DNA from 3 places in the Streptomyces sp. NPDC057486 genome. Region 1 is predicted to be linked to each of the others. Evidence: riboswitches for the same ligand, from Rfam matches in the RefSeq annotation. Region 1 holds a riboswitch; each other region holds the start of a gene.

Region 1 (3,267 bases):
GATCCCAGGCATCGATCTCGCCGCGGCTCCCAGCGGGGCGGGATGTGCGGACTGCCTGGCGGGCGAAGGACCGGGATGGTGGCTGCACCTGCGCCGCTGCGCCGCGTGCGGTCACATCGGCTGCTGCGACTCCTCCCCCTCGCAGCACGGTACGAAGCACGCACGCGAGGCAGGACATCCCTTCCTGGCCAGCTTCGAGCCGGGGGAGAACTGGCTCTGGAACATCGAGACCGAGGAATATTACGAGGGATTGGAGCTGCTCCCGCCCACCTCGCACCCGGTCGACCAGCCGACCCCGGGACCCCGGGACAAGGTCCCCTCGGACTGGGAGCAGCAGCTGCACTGAAGCCGCGCTCCTCAGCCACCGGCAGACATATGGGTCCTCAGGCACGGATCGGTCGTCCCGTCGGGACAGGCGAGACGGCCGATGTCCCAGCCGGCGCGCCCCGCTCCGGCCTGATAGGCGCTTTCGTAGAAGGCGAGAACGGCCGCACGGGGATCGCTCTCGGTGCGGGCCGCGTCGTACGGCAGCACCGCCAGATGGCTGCCGCCGCGATCCACCCACTGCGCCGACACCGGAGTGAGCGGTTCCTCCGCCAACCGCGCCGGTTCGGGAGCGGTGTACGAGTAGAACGCGGGAGCGGCGAACTTGTCGTCACCGAACCAGAATCCGAAGCTGATCACTTCTCGGGAGTAGGCCTCCCGCGTCACCGGGTCGACCTGCTGGGGCTGGTCGATCTGACGCTCCGAAAAGCGGGTGTGGGCGATATCGAAGGTGTGCCAGAAATGGTGCACGGGACTGACTTTCCCCGAAAACCGCGCCGCGAATTCCTCCAGTACCAGTGCCACTTGACTGAGAACCTGCCAATACCGGTTGGCGTGTTCGGGATCGTATGCCGCGTGCTGGGTGTCCTCGGCGAACGGCCGCTCGGCGTCGGGCAGATCAAATGGCCTGGGCACGTTGATATCCACCTTGATGCCCAGTGCTTCCAGGGCGGCCATGACCTTCTTGTGGAAGGACGCCACAGACTGGCCCGAAAGTGGGAACGAGACCGTCACACCGTCCAGTCTTGTGATGACGAGGCGATGGTCGACGAAGTCGAAGTCCACCGTGAAAATCGGGTTGCCGTCGATCTGCCCCATGGGGCGGGTGGTGATACCGCGGCCGGTGAGGTGAAACGGAACGTTCCACCAGTGATTGCGCCGGACGCTGGCCGCGAGACGGATCTTTCCGACGACCTGCGCGAAGCGGTGGAGCGTCTCTTTGGTGTCACGCCACTCGGCGAGCGGCATGGGCGGGAACAGCTCCATCGCCATCACTTCTTTCGTGCTGCCGGACGGTCCCGGTGGGCGGGCAGGGCGTTCTTCCGCACCATCATGGCCATGCCGAAGGCGTACGGCACCTCGTGCGGCCGTCGTGGTGTCGTTCGTGTGAACCTGCGCGACCAGGCCGGGGTGGGCGGCCACTCGTGCGCCGCAGTCGGCGCAGATGCGTGACGTGCGACTGGCCCCGGTCGCCTCGTGGGAGGCGACCTTCCCGACGAGTCGGAGGCCCGAGGGCCTGTCCGTCGAAGCCAATATCTGCTAAATGTCGGAATTTTGGCGATTAAGGGAAGTTGCTCGACTGTCCGATGCATGCGAAACCCTCACGGGTCGGGGTCTTACGGGTCGGGCAAATCGCCCTTTTCGGACTGAGTGGTGAGAGTCACCTTTCGGGCGCGCGGACGCAGCGGCGTGCCGCCCGGTTCCCTGCTGCGCCAAGAAAGTTGGCTTCGTGGGCCGGGGTGGATCAGGTGAAATTCCGCGACTCGATCTTGTAAATGAATTGTGATCGAGAAATGGGGGCTTGTTCAGGTCGGAGTTTCTCGCCTACGGTCACCGTCAATCCGGATGGAACGCCGAATCCTGCCGCCGTCCGGTAACCCGACCATTCACGTACGGCAGGAGCGGGGGACCCAGGCAAGCCGCCGATCCGGTATCCGGAACGGCTAGGGGTGAAGTCGTATTCCCATACGGCGAGGCAACTCCAGCCTCAACCCGACAGCTCACCTCGTAGGCGACGGAGAGGAATGCGCCATGCCCGCAATGGGTAACCACCGTCGTCGTAAGTCCGGTTCGCTGACTCGCGGAATCATTGCCGTGAGCACGGGCGGAGCCGCTCTGGCTCTTCCGATGATCGGGGCCACCGTTGCCTCGGCAGCGCCGGCGCAGTCTGTCACCGCCGTCGCCAATGCGGTGGCGCCCGCTGCCGCCCCCGCCAAGCCGACTGCCGTGCGGGCGGCTACGCCCTCCACCTATTCCGTGATAGCCGGTGACACCCTTTACAAGATCGCCCTGAGTCAGTCCGTGAGCGGCGGTTGGCAGCAGCTGTACAAGGACAATCGAGCGGTCATCGGAGCCGACCCCGGCGTGATTCACCCGGGCCAGAAGCTCACCATCGGCGCCAAGGCCGCGCCCGCGGCGGTCGAGTCCACGACGGCCGCGAGCACCGCCGCTGTGGTCACCCCCAAGCCCACGACGTACACGAACGACCTCGACGGCTGGATCAAGGAGTCGCTGGCCGTCATGGCCAAGCACGGCATCCCCGGCAGCTACGACGGGATCCACCGCAACATCATGCGCGAGTCCTCGGGCAACCCCCGGGCCATCAACAACTGGGACTCGAACGCAGCCAAGGGCACGCCGTCCAAGGGTCTCCTGCAGGTCATCGACCCCACCTTCCGGGCCTACCACGTGCCCGGTACGTCGATGGACCCCTACGACCCGGTCGCCAACATCACGGCCGCGTGCAACTACGCCGCTGCCAAGTACGGCTCGATCGACAACGTGTTCGGGGCCTACTGACCCCCGGTTGCGTCGATTCGGGAATGACGGGTGGCGAAGGTCCGACAGGGCTTCGCCACCCGTTCCCGTCGGTCCTGTCCTCCTGCCGCGCGGTCCGGGGCGACGCGTGACGTTGCGTGTCCGGGTCCCTCGATCGGGTGCATATTACCCGCAGGTATGTAGTGACTTGACACGCAAACAGCAGTAGAACCAGTTTCACTCTGAAGAGAGTGAGGCGTGTCACATGAGTGACTCTACCATGCATGATGCAGGCACCGAGGGTGTTTCGCGTCGAAGATTCATCACAGGAACTGGTTCTATTTTAGGAGCCGTGGCCCTCGCGGGTCACACCATCCCGGCCCGGGCCGGGATCCGCTCCGCAGCCGCTCCGATCGACTCCGGAGCCCATGTCCCGGCCCTGGTGATCGGCACCGGATACGGCGG
Region 2 (3,267 bases), on a different contig from region 1:
CGCGATCATGAACTCCTGGATGTCCACGTTGGAGTCGGCGTGCGACCCACCGTTGAGGATGTTCATCATCGGGACGGGCAGCAGGTGCGCGTTCGGGCCACCGAGGTAGCGGAACAGCGGCAGGTCCGAGGCCTCGGACGCGGCGTGTGCGACGGCCAGCGAGACGCCGAGGATGGCGTTGGCGCCGAGCGAGCCCTTGTTCTCGGTGGCGTCCAGGTCGAACATGGCCTGGTCGATCAGCCGCTGCTCGGTGGCGTCGTAGCCGACGAGCTCCGGGCCGATCTGCTCGATCACGGCGAGGACGGCCTTCTCGACGCCCTTGCCCTGGTAGCGGTTGGGGTCACCGTCGCGAAGCTCAATGGCCTCGAACGCACCGGTGGAGGCGCCGGACGGAACAGCAGCACGGCCCGTGCTGCCGTCGTCGAGGCCGACCTCGACCTCGACCGTGGGGTTTCCGCGGGAGTCGAGGATTTCCCGGGCTACGACGACGTCGATGGACGGCACGAGGCATCTCCTTCTGGGATATGACGCTGGTTGTGCAGGGTCGCTTTGGCCTTGCGACAAGAGCCTAACCGGCTGGGCCGCCTCGGTCCGCCGACCGCCCGCCTCCTGGGACGAAAAAGGACCCAAGGGCACTCATAGCAGGGCAAAGATCCAGATTTCTACTGGACGGTAACGACAACAGTTGAACGCTGAACGCAGGAACCCCGACCCGGCGCGTACGGGGGAATCCGCGCCGGGTCGGGGTGCTCGGGGAGGAGGGAGTCCGTATCTACGGGGAGCCCGTGTCCACGGAGGCCCGTCCTACTTCGTCAGGTGGAGCTGCTGACCCGGGTAGATCAGGTCGGCGTCCTCGACGATGTCCTTGTTCAGCTTGAAGAGCTGCTGCCAGCCGCCCTTCACCTCGTGCTGCGCGGCGATCTTGCTGAGCGAGTCGCCGGGCTTCACCTTGTACTCGCCGTCGCCCTTGGCGACCTTCGCGCCGGTCGGCGTGGTGACGGTCTTCTTGGCCGCGGCCTTGGGGGCGGTGCCGCGGTTCGCGCGGGAGGCGGCGGGGGCCTCGGTGCGCTCGGCCTGCTTCGGCGCGGCCTGCTTCGACTCCTGCGCCGGGGCGCTCTGCTGCGCGGTGGAGCCGGTGTCGACGCCCGGGTCGACACCGTCGTTCTTCAGGCCGCCGGCGCCGGCGCAGCCCCAGGCACCCGGGCCCTGCATGTCGAGGAGCTTCTCGGCGGTGGCGATCTGCTGAGCCTTGGTGGCGAGGTCGGCGCGCGGGGCGTACTGCGTACCACCGGCGGCGGCCCAGCTGGACTGCGAGAACTGCAGGCCGCCGTAGTAGCCGTTGCCGGTGTTGATGGACCAGTTGCCACCGGACTCGCACTGGGCGACGGCGTCCCACGTGGCGACGGAGGCTGCGGAGGCACCGGTCGCACCCATCAGGGGAGCGGCGATGGCGGCACCGGTGACGCCGGCGAGCGTGGCGACACGGACGGCCTTGGACGGGCGACGGTGCTTGCCCTTGCTGTTCAGCAGCATGGAACTTCTCCTCACCGACGCCTACGAGGTGAGCTGTCGGGTTCGGGCCAAGTGAGTTGCCCGGTCGCGTGTCCTAGCACGCGACTTCACCCCGAGCCGGTCCTGACGGTCTTTCGACCGTCGGGCCCGGCGGCTTACCTGGGTCCCCCGCTCCTGCCTACGGCGCTTTACGCGTCTGTTCCCTTCGACCGACGGCAGGATTCGGCGTGACGGTCGACGGGGCCCGCGGTGCGAGCGGTTCCGACCGTAAACGTACGCAACCTCGACATTCAAAGATGGGCATAACGGACAATCAGTCCTTACATGCATCCGATCGCACAGTGTTTTCGCAGGTGAGGAGCCGTGCGGACGGACCCGGCAGACGCGACACGCCAGTTGACGCAAAGAGACCCATGTCTCACTTACGCATAAGCGGACATAGGTCCCTGAACTACCCCGATTTTTGGGGTACTTTTAGCTGTTTATCAGACTGCCCTCACTTCGACTTCGCGCCGAGTTCGAGGCTCTGGCCAGGCAGGATGAGGTCCGGGTCGCCGCCGACCGCACCCTTGTTCGCCTCATAGAGAGCGGGCCATCCACCGGGAACCTTCTGTGCGTCAGCAATCGCCGAGAGGCTGTCGCCCGGCCGGACGGTGTAATCGCCGTCCGTCGCCGCCGCGCGCGTGTCGCGCCCCTCACTGTTACCGCGGGAAGCATGCCGACCCGAGTCCCGGTCGCCGCCCCTGCCCGTGTCCTGGCTCACCTCGGAGGCCGGCGCACCGCGGTGCTTGCCACCCGTCCCATTGTTGGACGAGCCAGACTTCTGGTGCGAGTCGGATGAATCAGACTTCTTGGACGACGGTGTGGCTGACGGCTTGCGCGACGCCTTGTCCGAAGGCGTGGCGGACGCCTCGGCGGACGGCGCCTCGGACTCATCCTCGTTCTCACCCTGTTCGGCCGACGGCACGATTCCCGGGTCGACCCCCGGCAACGACCCGTCCTCCGTGAGCCCGGAGATCACCGCACAGCTGGGCCACGCCTTCGGCCCCTGGTCCTCCAGGACCTTCTCGGCGACCGCTATCTGCTGCGAGCGACTGGCGAGGTCGGCGCGCGGGGCGTACGCCTTACCGCCGTACGCCTTCCAGGTGTCCTGCGAGAACTGAAGACCGCCATAGAAGCCGTTGCCGAGGTCGGCGCTCCACATGCCGCCGCTCTCGCACTCTGCGACCTGGTCCCAGGTCGTGGCGCCGGCGGCGTGCGCACCGGCCGCGCCGAGCAGGGGGATGGCGATGGCCGAACCGGTCACGCCTGCGGCGACGACGATCGCGGGTGCCTGGCGAGGGCGACGGTGCCTGCCGTTCGCGGAGCCCATGGGATTGCCTTCCGTGTGACTGACAAGTGACTGGTGAGTCGAACGGTGAACGTAGCGGCACTCGAATGCTTGTCACAAGTCGATGCAGCGCAGATCACGTGAAAGTCACAGAGTTGACAGAGTGTCACTTCCACCGGAACGCAGGCCGGGACCGAACTCCACCGGAAGCGTGCGCAGTCCACGCATGATGAGCCCGCCACGCCACCGCAAATCGGTAGGTTCCACCGCAAGCCGTAGGTCCGGGAGGCGCCTCAACAGGGTGGCCAGGGCCGCCTGCCCCTCCAGTCGGGCAAGCGGTGCTCCCAGACAGTAATGGATGCCGTGCCCGTATCCGAGGTGCTGATTGTCACGCCGCGCGAGGTCCAGCGTGTCCGGGTCCGTAA
Region 3 (3,267 bases), on a different contig from region 1:
CCGCGACATAGCCGGTGATCCGGGCGCCCTCGCCCGCGTTCGTCCAGAGGTTCTTGGGGCGGCGGCTCTCGTTGCGCTCGATGACCGCGTTGGCGGCGGAGAGGATCGTCTGCGTGGAGCGGTAGTTCTGCTCCAGCAGGATCGTCGTCGCGTTCGGGTAGTCCTCCTCGAACTGGAGGATGTTGCGGATCGTCGCGCCGCGGAAGGCGTAGATCGACTGGTCGGCGTCACCCACGACGCAGAGCTCGGCGGGGGCGTCGGCCTCTCCGGCCGGGCCGACCAGCTCGCGTACGAGCGTGTACTGCGCGTGGTTGGTGTCCTGGTACTCGTCGACGAGGACGTGCCGGAAGCGGCGTCGGTAGTGCTCGGCGACGTCGGGGAACGCCTGGAGCAGATGGACCGTCGTCATGATGATGTCGTCGAAGTCCAGTGCGTTGGCCTCGCGCAGCCGGGACTGGTACATCGCGTACGCCTGGGCGAGCGTCTTCTCGAAGCCGTCCGCGGCCTGGCCGGCGAAGGTCTCCTCGTCGATCAGCTCGTTCTTCAGGTTCGAGACCTTGGCCGTGAACGACTTCGGCGGGAAGCGCTTCGGGTCGAGGTCCAGATCGCGGCAGACCAGGGCCATCAGCCGCTTGGAGTCGGCCGCGTCGTAGATCGAGAACGACGAGGTGAAGCCGAGCCGCTTCGACTCGCGGCGCAGGATCCGCACGCACGCGCTGTGGAACGTCATGACCCACATGGCGTTGGCGCGCGGTCCGACGAGCTGCTCGACGCGCTCCTTCATCTCGCCCGCGGCCTTGTTGGTGAAGGTGATCGCGAGGATCTGGCCGGGGTGCACGCCCCGCTCGGCCAGCAGGTGGGCGATCCGGTGGGTGAGCACCCGGGTCTTGCCGGAGCCCGCGCCGGCGACGATGAGCAGCGGCGATCCGGCGTGAACGACCGCGGCGCGCTGCTCGGTGTTCAGCCCGTCGAGCAGGGCGGCGGAGTCGATGGCGGGGCGGTGGGCGCCGTCCCGGTAGTACGCGTCCCGGTGCGGCGGGGGCGCGTCGAAGACACCCGCGAAGAGGTCCTCCGGCACCGCTTCGGGTGCGGAGTCCTCGGGGGGCGGCGGGGGTTCTTCCTCCGAGTGCTGGAGGCCGGCCAGGAAACTGTCGTCAAAGAGGCTGCTCATCGCCTCACGAGTCTAGGGCGACGCACCGACACTCTGCGGCCGCATGGGAAAGCGCGACCGGAAGGCACCTACGCACGGAGAGCGCCCACCCACGCCCCGTAAGGGAATCGGGGCCCGGACCGCCTCCTCCGACCTCTCTTCACCAAGGTCACGAAAACGTATCGGGCATATCGAACATCAAGCTTCACAGCGGCACCACGGTTGGCTAGCGTGCTCCGTCGGGCGGCCCGTACCCCCTTGAGGCGAACCACGCCGAGCGGGCTCCCCCGCCGAATCCGCGCTGCCCACAGGGAAGTTCGGAACCGGGGACCCACATGCGAAACCGGGGTGAATCGGTCTGTATCCCCACTCGGACCGTAGGGCAGCCTTCCGTTCCGCCCGAACCCGACAGCTAACCCGGTAGGCGGTCCACGGAAGGAGATGCCGGCTTTGGCATCGCATCGCAAACCGCGCAGCCGGGTACGCACCACCACCCCCGCCGTCGGGCTCACGACGGCCGCACTGGCAGGCGTGACCCTGCTGTCGACCCAGAGCGCCACGGCCGCCCCGAGCGCACCCAAGCCCAGCATCGAGGACGTGCAGAAGAAGGTCGACGACCTCTACCGGCAGGCGGGCACCGCGACCCAGCAGTACAACCAGGCGAAGGAGGCCTCCGCCAAGCAGCGCGGCAAGGTCGACGCCCTGCTGGAGGACGTGGCCGAGCGCGCCGACAAGCTGAACGAGGCGCGCAGAACACTCGGCAACTACGCGGCCGCGCAGTACCGCACCGGCTCCATCGCCCCGACCGCCACCTTCTTCCTGGCCGACGACCCGCAGTCGTACTTCGACCAGAACCAGCTGATGAACCGGATGACCGCCCAGCAGCAGAAGGCGGTCACGGACTTCCGTACGCAGCAGGCAGCGGCGGCGAAGAAGCGCGCCGAGGCGACGAAGAGCCTGGAGACGCTCACCGAGTCCCAGGCCACGCTCCGGACCAGCAAGCAATCCGTCCAGAAGAAGCTGGGCGAGGCGCGCACGATGCTGTCGAAGCTGACGGCCGAGGAGAAGGCGCGGCTGGCGGCACTGGAGCGCGAGAAGGAGGCGGAGGCCAAGCGCAAGGCGGAGGAACTCGCCCGCCGGCAGGCCGCCGCCAAGGCCGAGGCGGACCGCAAGGCCCAGGAGGCGGCGAAGAAGGCCGCCTCCACCAGCGGCACGGGCACGGGGGCGGGCACGGGCACGGGAACCGGGACCGGGACCGGGACCGGCTCGGACACCAGTGCCACCACGAAGGCCGAGAAGGTTCTCGCCTTCGCCCGCGCCCAGATCGGCAAGCCGTACGTCTGGGGAGCGACGGGCCCCTCCTCGTACGACTGCTCAGGGCTGACCCAGGCCGCCTGGAAGGCGGCGGGCGTCGACATCCCCCGCACCACCTGGGACCAGGTGAAGATCGGCACCCGGATAGCCACGGCCGACCTGCAACCGGGCGACCTCGTCTTCTTCTACGACGACATCAGCCACGTCGGTATCTACAAGGGCGACGGCATGATGATCCACGCCCCGAAGCCCGGGGCGAACGTCCGCGAGGAGTCGATCTACTACATGCCGATCTACGGCAGCGTGCGCCCGGCGTGACGCCGAGCTCCTCCAAGGAGTGAGCCCCTGCCGGGTCCGGCAGGGGCTCGCTTCTCGTGCGGGTGGGTCCGGCTCAGGTCCAGAGTGTCGCGATGAAGATGTTGGCGACCGTCAGTCCGCCGACCGCCGCGAACACGCCCTTCTCGACCTTCTCCTCGTCCCGCTTGATGTAGACCAGCGCGAGGATCACCACCAGGACCGCCAGCTTCACGCCGATCTTGATGTTGTTGACCGGGTGGTCGTCGGCCTGGTTGAGCCCGACCAGCGCGACACCGGTGACCAGCATGGTCAGCGCTCCGTGCAGCATCGCCGGGACGAAGCGTGCCGTGCCCGCGCCCATCGCCTTCATCTGGGTCAGGAAGCCGCCCAGGAGGGCGGCGATGCCGATGATGTGCAGCGCGACGAAGACATTGATGAGTACGTCCATGAGGCCGCAGCCTAGCCGGGGCCATATCACCCCTCTTCGGCGAGGTGGGGGCTACCCG

The links. A riboswitch is a leader RNA that binds a small molecule or an ion and turns the genes downstream of it on or off. The one in region 1 is predicted to bind cyclic di-AMP.
Region 2: linked by a shared signal. The riboswitch ahead of ACFU6I_RS09875 (transglycosylase family protein) and the one ahead of ACFU6I_RS14005 (transglycosylase SLT domain-containing protein) in region 1 are both predicted to bind cyclic di-AMP.
Region 3: linked by a shared signal. The riboswitch ahead of ACFU6I_RS24730 (NlpC/P60 family protein) and the one ahead of ACFU6I_RS14005 (transglycosylase SLT domain-containing protein) in region 1 are both predicted to bind cyclic di-AMP.

Annotation. Positions count from the first base shown of each region.
Region 1 is NZ_JBHVEE010000023.1:70,058-73,324, reverse strand. Features, by position in the region: gene ACFU6I_RS14015 (UBP-type zinc finger domain-containing protein) at 1-346, shown strand, start outside; gene ACFU6I_RS14010 (DUF5996 family protein) at 358-1,311, opposite strand; cyclic di-AMP (ydaO/yuaA leader) riboswitch at 1,887-2,072, shown strand; gene ACFU6I_RS14005 (transglycosylase SLT domain-containing protein) at 2,077-2,844, shown strand; gene ACFU6I_RS14000 (GMC oxidoreductase) at 3,068-3,267, shown strand, end outside.
Region 2 is NZ_JBHVEE010000014.1:56,445-59,711, forward strand. Features, by position in the region: gene eno (phosphopyruvate hydratase) at 1-504, opposite strand, end outside; gene ACFU6I_RS09875 (transglycosylase family protein) at 805-1,533, opposite strand; cyclic di-AMP (ydaO/yuaA leader) riboswitch at 1,537-1,708, opposite strand; gene ACFU6I_RS09880 (transglycosylase family protein) at 2,009-2,884, opposite strand; gene ACFU6I_RS09885 (cytochrome P450) at 2,990-3,267, opposite strand, start outside.
Region 3 is NZ_JBHVEE010000055.1:28,254-31,520, reverse strand. Features, by position in the region: gene pcrA (DNA helicase PcrA) at 1-1,171, opposite strand, end outside; cyclic di-AMP (ydaO/yuaA leader) riboswitch at 1,429-1,593, shown strand; gene ACFU6I_RS24730 (NlpC/P60 family protein) at 1,592-2,782, shown strand; gene ACFU6I_RS24725 (hypothetical protein) at 2,856-3,209, opposite strand.